Regions from separate parts of the Halomonas sp. LMYGS-3 genome, predicted to be linked through region 2. Evidence: predicted binding sites of a transcription regulator. Region 2 holds the regulator's gene; each other region holds the start of a gene.

Region 1 (2,197 bases), on a different contig from region 2:
CAGGGCGCCCGACCCAGCCCCAGGCTCATGGCCAGTGGCAGGGGTGCCAGCATCTGGGCGCCATCGAGCAGGCCGGCGGCGACCTTGTCACGCAGGGTCGACCAGGCGTTCTCCCGCGACAGCGAGACGTCCAGGCCCTCCTCGGCGAAGAAGCCCCGCTCCCGGGCGATGATCGGCAGGGCGGCATCCAGCAGGGGAATGAAGCCGAGGGTCAGGCGTTCCAGTTCGGGGGATGGCGGTATGGCCGTCATGCTCATGGCTGCCTCTTTCATGACAAAGGGCCCTGCTCGGAAGATCGAGAGTCGGAGGATCGAGGGGTCAGGCGTTCGAGGATGTCGATGACGCTGTCGGCGACCTCGGCCAGGGGCTGGCCGCGGTCCATGGCCAGCTTGCGCAGCATGCGGTAGGCCTGCTCCTCGTCGCAGTCCTGATGCTTCATCAGCAGGCCCTTGGCGCGTTCGATGCGCTTGCGCTCGGCCAACTGGTTGCGGGTGCGGTCGAGTTCCTGGCGCATCGAGTGGAAGGCATCGAAGCGGGCGATCGCGACCTCGATGATGGCCTTGACCCGGCCGGGCACGAGGCCGTCGACCACGTAGGCGCTGACCCCCGACTTGAGCGCCGCCTGCATGGTGTCGGGGTCGTGCTGGTCGGCGAAGAACACCACCGGGCGCGGGTTCTCGCGATTGAGCAGGGCCATGCTCTCCAGGGTGTCGCGGTCGGGGGATTCCATGTCGATGATCACCACGTCGGGCTGGTGACGGGCGACCATCTCGTTGAGGCTCGCCGGGCTCGAGAGGCGGCAGACGACCTCGTGCCCCTCGCTGGCGAGGGCTTCCTCGACCATGGCGGCGCGGACGACCTCGTCGTCGACCAGCAGCACCTTGAGGGATGGGGACAGGGGTGGTGGCATGGCAGTGTCGCTCGTCGTGTTGCGTGCGTTTACTCCAGTGCAAGATGCATTCCAGATACCACCGACACCAGGGGAGGCGCCGTCTCCGGCGGATGGAGGAGGCTGAGGCTGGCGTGTCGCGGGGCCAATGGGCACCAGGGTGGTGCAGGAAAGGGATGCCCACGATAGCCATTGGTGCGACGGACGGGCTCGGGAGTTCCCGCCGGGCCGGACGGGATGGCCGCAGGGCCGTGGATTCCCGCAAGAAATGGAAGCATGGCATGTGTCTTGCTTGATTGATGGTCAAAGGGTGAGGAGCGCCATGCCGGCTCTCCGACCCAGGCAACGACGCCCGCCAACGGTCCACCATCACGGTGGCCGCTGGCGGGCGTCGTCGTTTCAGACCGACTGCGACAGGAGAGCGTCATGCATCAGGCCCGAACCACCTGCCCCTACTGCGGCGTCGGCTGTGGCGTACTGGCCTGCGTGGAGAACGACCGAATCGTCGGGGTGGAAGGCGATGCCGACCACCCGGCCAACTTCGGGCGGCTGTGCGTCAAGGGGTCGGCGCTGCACGAGACCCTGGGCGACCACGGCCGGCTGACCCGTCCGCGAGTCGACGGCACCGAGGTGGACTGGGAGACGGCGCTCACTGCCGTGGCCGATCGACTGCAGGCCACTCGCCGCGACCACGGCAAGGGAGCGGTGGCGGCCTATCTCTCGGGGCAACTGCTCACCGAGGATTACTATGTCGCCAACAAGCTGTTCAAGGGCTTCCTCGGCACCCCGCATCTGGATACCAACTCGCGGCTCTGCATGGCCTCGGCGGTGGCGGCCTACAAGCGCTCCCTGGGGGCCGATGCGGTGCCCTGCAACTACGAGGACATCGAGGAGGCCGAGCTGGTGGTGCTGGTGGGGTCGAACCTGGCCTGGAACCATCCGGTGCTCTACCAGCGCCTGCGCACCGCCAAGAGTCGCAACCCGCTGATGCGGGTGGTAGTGATCGATCCCCGGGTGACCGACACCTGCGAGATCGCCGATCTCTACCTGGGCCTGAAACCGGGCAGCGACGCCCGGCTGTTCAATGGCCTGTTGGCCTGGATGGCCGACAAGGGCAAGCTCGACCGGGTCTACCTGGAGAAGTACACCCAGGGGGTCGACGCGGCCCTGGCCGCTGCCCGTGAGGACGAGGCCTCGGTGGAGGCCATCGCCGCCGACTGCGATCTCGACCCGGAGCGGCTGGAGACCTTCTTCTACTGGTTCGCCACCCAGTTGCACGTGGTGACCCTCTACTCCCAGGGGGTCAAC
Region 2 (2,197 bases):
GCGGCGGCGCGTGGAGATCGCCAGGGCACTGGCCACGGAACCCGCCTTCATCCTGCTCGACGAACCCTTCGCCGGGGTCGACCCCATCTCGGTAGGCGAGATCAAGGGCATCATCCGCCAACTGAGGGCTCGCGATATCGGCGTGCTGATCACCGACCACAACGTGCGCGAGACCCTCGACATCTGCGATACCGCCTACATCGTCGGCGACGGCCAGATAATCGCCGAAGGCAATGCCGAGGCGATCCTGACCAACCAGCGGGTACGGGAAGTGTATCTTGGCGAAGACTTCCGCCTCTGAAGCATCACCGCAACTCTCTGATATAACGATTATTATACTCATACGGCACAAAGTTTGCCGATGGCACGCTTATTGCTAATAAAATGCTTGCAAGACGATCGACGGCGGACTAGGGTGGGAGTTTTCGGCGAATGAGCACACACTTCTCATGGCCATGAAAGCATCCCTGCAACTGCGCGTCGGCACCCAGCTGACCATGACGCCCCAGTTGCAGCAGGCCATTGCCCTGCTGCAGCTCTCCACCCTGGACCTGCGTCAGGAGATCCAGCAGGCCCTGGAGTCGAACCCCATGCTCGAGCTCGACGACGGCTTCGGCGAGCAGGCGACGAGCGAGGCGCCCGATGACGACTGGGCCAGCGAGATCCCCAGCGAGCTCTCCGTCGACAGCGACTGGTCGGATACCTATCAGGACCTGGCCCTTCCTGCCGGTGGCGAAGGCCCGGATTTCGAACGCCAGGCCGAGGGCCAGAGCCTGCGGGGCCACCTCACCTGGCAACTGGCGATGACCGACCTGGACGAACGCCAGCTGCACATCGCCGAGAGCCTGATCGACGCCGTGGACGGCGCCGGCTACCTGGCCCAGCCGCTCGACGAATTGCGGGACGGGCTCCGCAACCAGGGGCTCGAGGGCCTCAAGAGCCGTGAGGTCGAGCAGGTGTTACTGCGCCTGCAGCAGTTCGAGCCGACCGGCGTCTTCGCCCGGGACCTGCGCGAATGCCTGATGCTGCAACTGGCCGCCCTGCCCGACGATACCCCCCTGCTGCCCCAGGCCCGCCGCCTGGTGCGCCAGTTTCTCGAGGCGCTGGCCGCCGACGACCGACGCCTGCTCAAGCGCCGCCTCGGCCTCGACGACGATGCCCTCGACGAGGTGACCGCCCTGATCCGCTCGCTGGATCCGAGGCCGGGCAGTCGCTTTGCGGAGCCCGACAGCGACTACGTCACCCCCGACCTGGTCGCCCGTCACGACAGCCGCGGCTGGCAGGTGGAACTCAATCCCGAAGCCTTGCCGCGACTGCGCATCCAGCCCGACTACGCGGCGCTGATTCGCCGCGCCGACAAGAGCCAGGATAACCAGTTCCTCAAGAATCACCTGCAGGAGGCGCGCTGGCTGATGAAGAGCCTCTCCAGCCGCAACGATACCCTGCTGCGGGTGGGGCGCGAGATCATGGCGCGCCAGCTCGACTTCCTCGAACAGGGCGAGGAGGCGATGAAACCGTTGATCCTGGCCGATATCGCCCAGGCCGTGGAGATGCACGAGTCGACCATCTCGCGGGTCACCACCCAAAAGTTCATCCACACCCCGCGCGGGGTCTTCGAGCTGAAGTATTTCTTCTCCAGCCAGGTCAGCAACGGCGACGGCGACGCCCACTCGAGCACGGCGATCCGCGCACGCCTCCGCAAGCTGATCCAGGAGGAACCACCGCGCAAGCCGCTCTCCGACAGCAAGCTGGTCGCGCTGCTCGAGGAGGCCGGCATCAGCGTTGCGCGACGGACCGTGGCCAAATACCGGGAGGCCATGGGCATTCCCTCTTCCAGCGAACGCAAGCGGTTACGCTGAGCACGCCGGTGCTTGCAAAACATGCATCACCGGCACGCCTTCGGTCGCGCCCGCGACCTGTATCAGGGCTGTCGTGAGGCGTCCGTCACGGGGGGTTTGCACGGCAGGAAAAAGGGTTACAATCGGGGCACCAATACGAAGGACGAAGGAGCGTGTCATGCAAGTCAACATCACCGGCCATCATGTGGAACTGACCGACGCCCTGCGTGACTATGTGAACGAAAAGCTCACGCGCGTGGAGCGTCACTACGACAACATCACCACCGTGCAGGTAACGCTCTCCGTCGAGAAGGCCCGCCAGCAGGCGGCTTGCACCCTGCACGCCGCCGGTGCCGATC
Region 3 (2,197 bases), on a different contig from region 2:
GCGCTCGATGCACTCGACCTCCAGGTCGGGCTGGGCCAGGGCGCGCTCCAGCACCCAGCGAATGGCGCGGTCATCGTCGACGATCACGACACGTGCGGCATCAGTCATGGCGCTTCTCCAGCGGAATCAGCAATCGGAATTCGGTACGGCCGGGCGAGGAGTCACACTCGATCAACCCCTGGTGCTGGTGCAGGATCGACTGGGCGATGGACAGGCCCAGACCGCTGCCGTCGGCCCGTCCCGAGACCATCGGGTAGAACAGCGTCTCGCGCAGCGCCTCGGGGATGCCGGGCCCGTTGTCGATGATGGCGACCTCGCAGACCAGCCGATGACGCTCGGCGCCCAGGGTGAACTGGCGACGGGCCCGGGTGCGCAGGACCAGACGGGGCTCGGGAATGCCGGCTTCGGTCATCGCCTCCACGGCATTGCGCGCCACGTTGAGTGTCGCCTGGATCATCTGCGACTCGTCGCCGGCGAGGTCGGGCAGGCTGGGATCGTAGTCGCGCTCGATCTCCACCCCGGGCCGCTCGACGGCCAGCAGCGAACGCACGCGCTCCAGCACCTTGTGAATGTTCAGCGGCTCATGGCGAGTGACCCGGTTGGGGCCCAGCATGGAGTCGACCAGGTCGCGCAGGCGGTCGACCTCCTCGACGATGATATGGGTGAACTCCCTGAGCCCGGGGTCGTCGAGGTCGCGCTCCAGCAGTTGGGCGGCGCCACGGATCCCCCCCAGCGGGTTCTTGACCTCGTGGGCCAGCCCGCGGGCCAGCACCTTGATGGTTTCCTGGCGACTCAGCAGGGCCTCCTCGCGGGAGATGCGCATCAGCCGGTCGCGCGGTTCGATCTCCAGCAGCAGCTCATCGGAGCTGAGTGGCGTGACCGTGTAGTCCACCGTGAGTGACTCGCCACCGATCACCAATCGCGCCTCCCGCTGGGTGAAGGGGTGGAACTCGGCCCGGGCCTTGTCCAGCACCTCCTCGATATCGCTGCCCCTGCCCACCACGCTGGTGAACTCGACGCCCGCGACCCGGCTCAGGCTGACGGCCAGCAGGGCCTCGGCCGAGGGGTTCATCCAGCACAGGCGCAACTCGCCGTCCAGCAACAGCACCGCCGTGGTCAGGTGCTCCATCAAGCGTTGATACATCAGGCCTTCTCGACTCATGGCATTGTCCCGCTCACCGTCCATGGAGGGGCAGTGACCTCTTCGGCTCTCGGTCGCCCTGCCCGGGGCGGCACGGCGTACTGCCAATAGCGCTGCAAGAAGCGCGCCAGCACCGGCACGAGCGCCCTGGCGCCGTTTCGGTGCCATCACGCACCCCTTTAGTGCACCACAATAGTGCATGCCGCGAGGCGACGCACGAAAGCGAGACAGGCTACCCTCCTCTTGCACCAGCAACGGGAATGGGCCGCCGAGGCACGCCAGCAAACGAGCCGTCAGGGATGACGTGGGGCGAAGCGTCGCTCGCTGTCGAAGCGGCGCTTGGGCCGTCGCTCGAAGCGGGGCTTCTCGGCATCGCCCGCGGCGGACGACCGCCGCTCGAGGCGGCGCCTCTCGCGGCGGCGCTCCTCGCGATCGAGGGATTGAAACTCCAGGTCGACGCTCCGGCGAATCCGCTCGGCACGATCCATGGGATCAAGGGGCCGGTCGTCACGCGTCACGTCACGACAGGGCCTCGGGCTGCCGTCCGGGCACAACGGCCGGGGTGCCCGGCGAGGGGGCAGCTAATCGGGGCGGTTGGGGTTCTGGGGCAGGTTGACGCTGGCCCGCTGCACGTAGAGGGTCACCGGCGACGTGCGATGGCGGACCTCGCCGCTGGCATCGAGCAGTTCGGCCTGCAAGACATGCTCGCCGCGATCGAGGTTGGTGAGCATGAAGGCATTGGTGTGCATGGCCGACTGGCTGACCCGGCCATCCAGCAACAGCCGCACGCGATGGTCCTCGCGCAGTTCGGGCTCGATGCCGAGTTCCACCTGGACATTGCCGGCATAGCCGGTGGGCAGCGTCTCCTCATGCCCCGGCGCCAGGATCCGGAAGCTGTCGTAGGGCATGAAGGGCTGCCCCGGCGAGGCACCGACCGCCGCGGCACGGCTGCCGTCGACCCGCGGCACGGCCTGCTCCTGGCGCACCTCGCGGGAGGGCACCACGGTGAGCGGTGTCAGTTCGACCTCCTCTCCGCCGCGTTCGGGATCGTCGGTG
Region 4 (2,197 bases), on a different contig from region 2:
CTTCGGCGGGGATGCACTGCTCGATGAGGGGGAAGACGTGGCGGTTCTCGGTATGCAGGTGGTGGTGGTAGAGCTCGCTGAAGGCGCGTGCCAGGTCGAGCCGGCGGGTTTCCAGTTCGGCATCCGGCGCTTCGTCTGCCAGGCGGTGAAACGCCTCTTCGAGCTCGCGGCCGTAGGTCGTGATGCGTCGATGCTCCTCGACCAGCACCTCGAGGGTGTCGCGGCTGTCGGGGCGGCGCGCGGCGAGGTGCTCGAAGAGGCTATCCTCCACTCGGTGATGCCACTCCTCGGGCTGCCGGGTGAGGTAGTGGCAAAGCCGCGCCAGCAGTCGGTAGTCGGGGATCTCCTCACAGGTCGCGATCTGCAGCTGACGATCGAGGATGCAGAGCAGCGCCTCGTAGCGGTGGTGGTCGGCGTGCAGCCGTTCCAGAACGATGGCTTTCATGGTGGCCTCCCCGGTGCGTCACCGTTGGTCGCGGCGACGCACCATCGCGTGTGCGACCGGCTCAGCCGGCGCGTTCGAAGAGCAGGTTGTTTTCCAGGTGGATGTGCTGCATCAGGTCGTCGCGAAACTCGCGCAGCCCGGTGTAGAGGGCGCGCCAGGTGGTGCAGGCACCCTTCGGCGGGGTGATGTCGTCGGTCAGCGCCATCAGCTGGGCGAGATGCTCGCCGTGGTCGTCGTGCTCGTGGCGCATCACCGCGATGGGCCCCTGGGCCTGGGCACCCAGGCCTCGGCGCAGCATCGGGAAGAGGATCTGCTCCTCCTTCTGCATGTGGCTCTCCATCTCCTGGTGGATCGTGGTGAGCAGGTCGGCCAGCCCGTCGGGGCAGGTGTCGCGCTCGCCATGGACCTGCTCGACGCGGCGTGCCATGCGCACCAGCTCGGGTAACTGCTGGCGGTGGACCTCGTGGTAGCGAGTGAGGAGATGGTCGATCAGCTCGTCGTTGCTGGCCGACTGCCAGTCGCGCTCGTCGCTGGCACCGGCCGGCAGTGCCTCGAGCTCGGCGACCAGGGCGTCGGCAGCCAGCCCCGCGCGCTCGGCCGCCTCGCGCAGGCCGAGGCGGCCGCCACAGCAGAAATCGATATTATGGTCATGGAAGACACGGGTGGCACCGGGCAGGGTCAAGGCGGTGCGACCGACGCTCTGTTCCAGCAGGCTCATGGTGTGGACTCCTCGATAAAGTTGGATGGCACTCTTGAGTAGCAAGGGACGTGCCAGGTTGCGAGCGCCCGTCTCTTGCGGTATCCCCGGCATAAGGGTAAAAATTACCCGAATAATCTCGGGTAAAATGAACCCTGAAAGGTAAAAATCACCATGCTCGACGAGACCCTGCTGGCGGACCTGGTCGCCGACCTGCCCAGCGCCGTGCGCCTGCAGCGTCTGGTGCGCACCCTGCGCGAGGGGTTTCGCTGCGGTGCCGTCTGCCTGCTGCGCCTGGAGGAGAATGCCCTGGTGCCAGTGGCCATGGAGGGGCTGGTGCGCGAGGCGCTGGGGCGGCGCTTCGAGGTGGCCCATCACCCGCGCCTGGCCACCATCCTCGCCAGCCGGCACACCACGCTATTCCCGCCGGATGCCAGCCTGCCGGACCCCTACGACGGCCTGGTGGAGCAGCAGCCTGGCCAGCCGCTGCACGTTCACGACTGCATGGGCATCAGCCTGCACGTGGAAGCCGAACCCTGGGGCGTATTGACCCTGGATGCGCTGGAGGCGGGCACCTTCGATGCCGCCGATCGCATGGCCCTGGAGCGCTATGCGTTGCTGGTCGAGGCGGCGGTACGGGTCAGCCGCCTGGAGCGGGATCTGCGCGCCCTGCGCATGGCACAGCAGGACGGTAGTGTGCCCCTCGAGGTGCCCGAGGCGCGCGACATCCTCGGCCACAGTGCGGTGCTCCAGCGGTTGCTGGGTGAGCTGGACGTGGTGGCGGCCTCCGACCTGCCGGTACTGCTGACGGGGGAGACGGGGGTGGGCAAGGAGCTCTTCGCGCGTCGCCTGCACCGGCGCTCTTCCCGCCGCGCCGCGCCGCTGGTGCAGGTCAACTGTGCCGCGCTGCCAGAGTCCCTGGCCGAGAGTGAGCTGTTCGGTCATGTGAAGGGGGCCTTCTCCGGTGCTACCGCCGAGCGTGCCGGTCGCTTCGAGGCGGCCGATGGCGGCACCCTGTTCCTCGACGAGGTAGGCGAGTTGCCGCTGCCCGTTCA

The links. The regulator sigma-54, encoded in region 2, starts transcription at its own class of promoters, with help from an activator protein. The targets are predictions, from matches to a motif close to TGGCACNNNNNTTGCTNT.
Region 1: AC5W54_RS04925 (ANTAR domain-containing response regulator) is a predicted target of sigma-54. The motif match lies at 947-964, and genes of this name have one in related genera.
Region 3: glnL (nitrogen regulation protein NR(II)) is a predicted target of sigma-54. The motif match lies at 1,254-1,271, and genes of this name have one in related genera.
Region 4: ytfE (iron-sulfur cluster repair protein YtfE) is a predicted target of sigma-54. The motif match lies at 1,202-1,219, and genes of this name have one in related genera.

What each region holds. Positions count from the first base shown of each region.
Region 1 covers NZ_JCAKFQ010000004.1:22,956-25,152, reverse strand. Annotated here, with positions in the region: gene AC5W54_RS04930 (CmpA/NrtA family ABC transporter substrate-binding protein) at 1-257, opposite strand, end outside; gene AC5W54_RS04925 (ANTAR domain-containing response regulator) at 269-910, opposite strand; gene AC5W54_RS04920 (nitrate reductase) at 1,316-2,197, shown strand, end outside.
Region 2 covers NZ_JCAKFQ010000002.1:104,930-107,126, reverse strand. Annotated here, with positions in the region: gene lptB (LPS export ABC transporter ATP-binding protein) at 1-301, shown strand, start outside; gene AC5W54_RS02690 (RNA polymerase factor sigma-54) at 450-1,859, shown strand; gene hpf (ribosome hibernation-promoting factor, HPF/YfiA family) at 2,017-2,197, shown strand, end outside.
Region 3 covers NZ_JCAKFQ010000032.1:31,312-33,508, reverse strand. Annotated here, with positions in the region: gene ntrC (nitrogen regulation protein NR(I)) at 1-108, opposite strand, end outside; gene glnL (nitrogen regulation protein NR(II)) at 101-1,144, opposite strand; gene AC5W54_RS20015 (hypothetical protein) at 1,435-1,659, opposite strand; gene AC5W54_RS20010 (DUF4124 domain-containing protein) at 1,723-2,197, opposite strand, start outside.
Region 4 covers NZ_JCAKFQ010000001.1:1,612-3,808, reverse strand. Annotated here, with positions in the region: gene AC5W54_RS00020 (hemerythrin domain-containing protein) at 1-445, opposite strand, end outside; gene ytfE (iron-sulfur cluster repair protein YtfE) at 507-1,163, opposite strand; gene norR (nitric oxide reductase transcriptional regulator NorR) at 1,317-2,197, shown strand, end outside.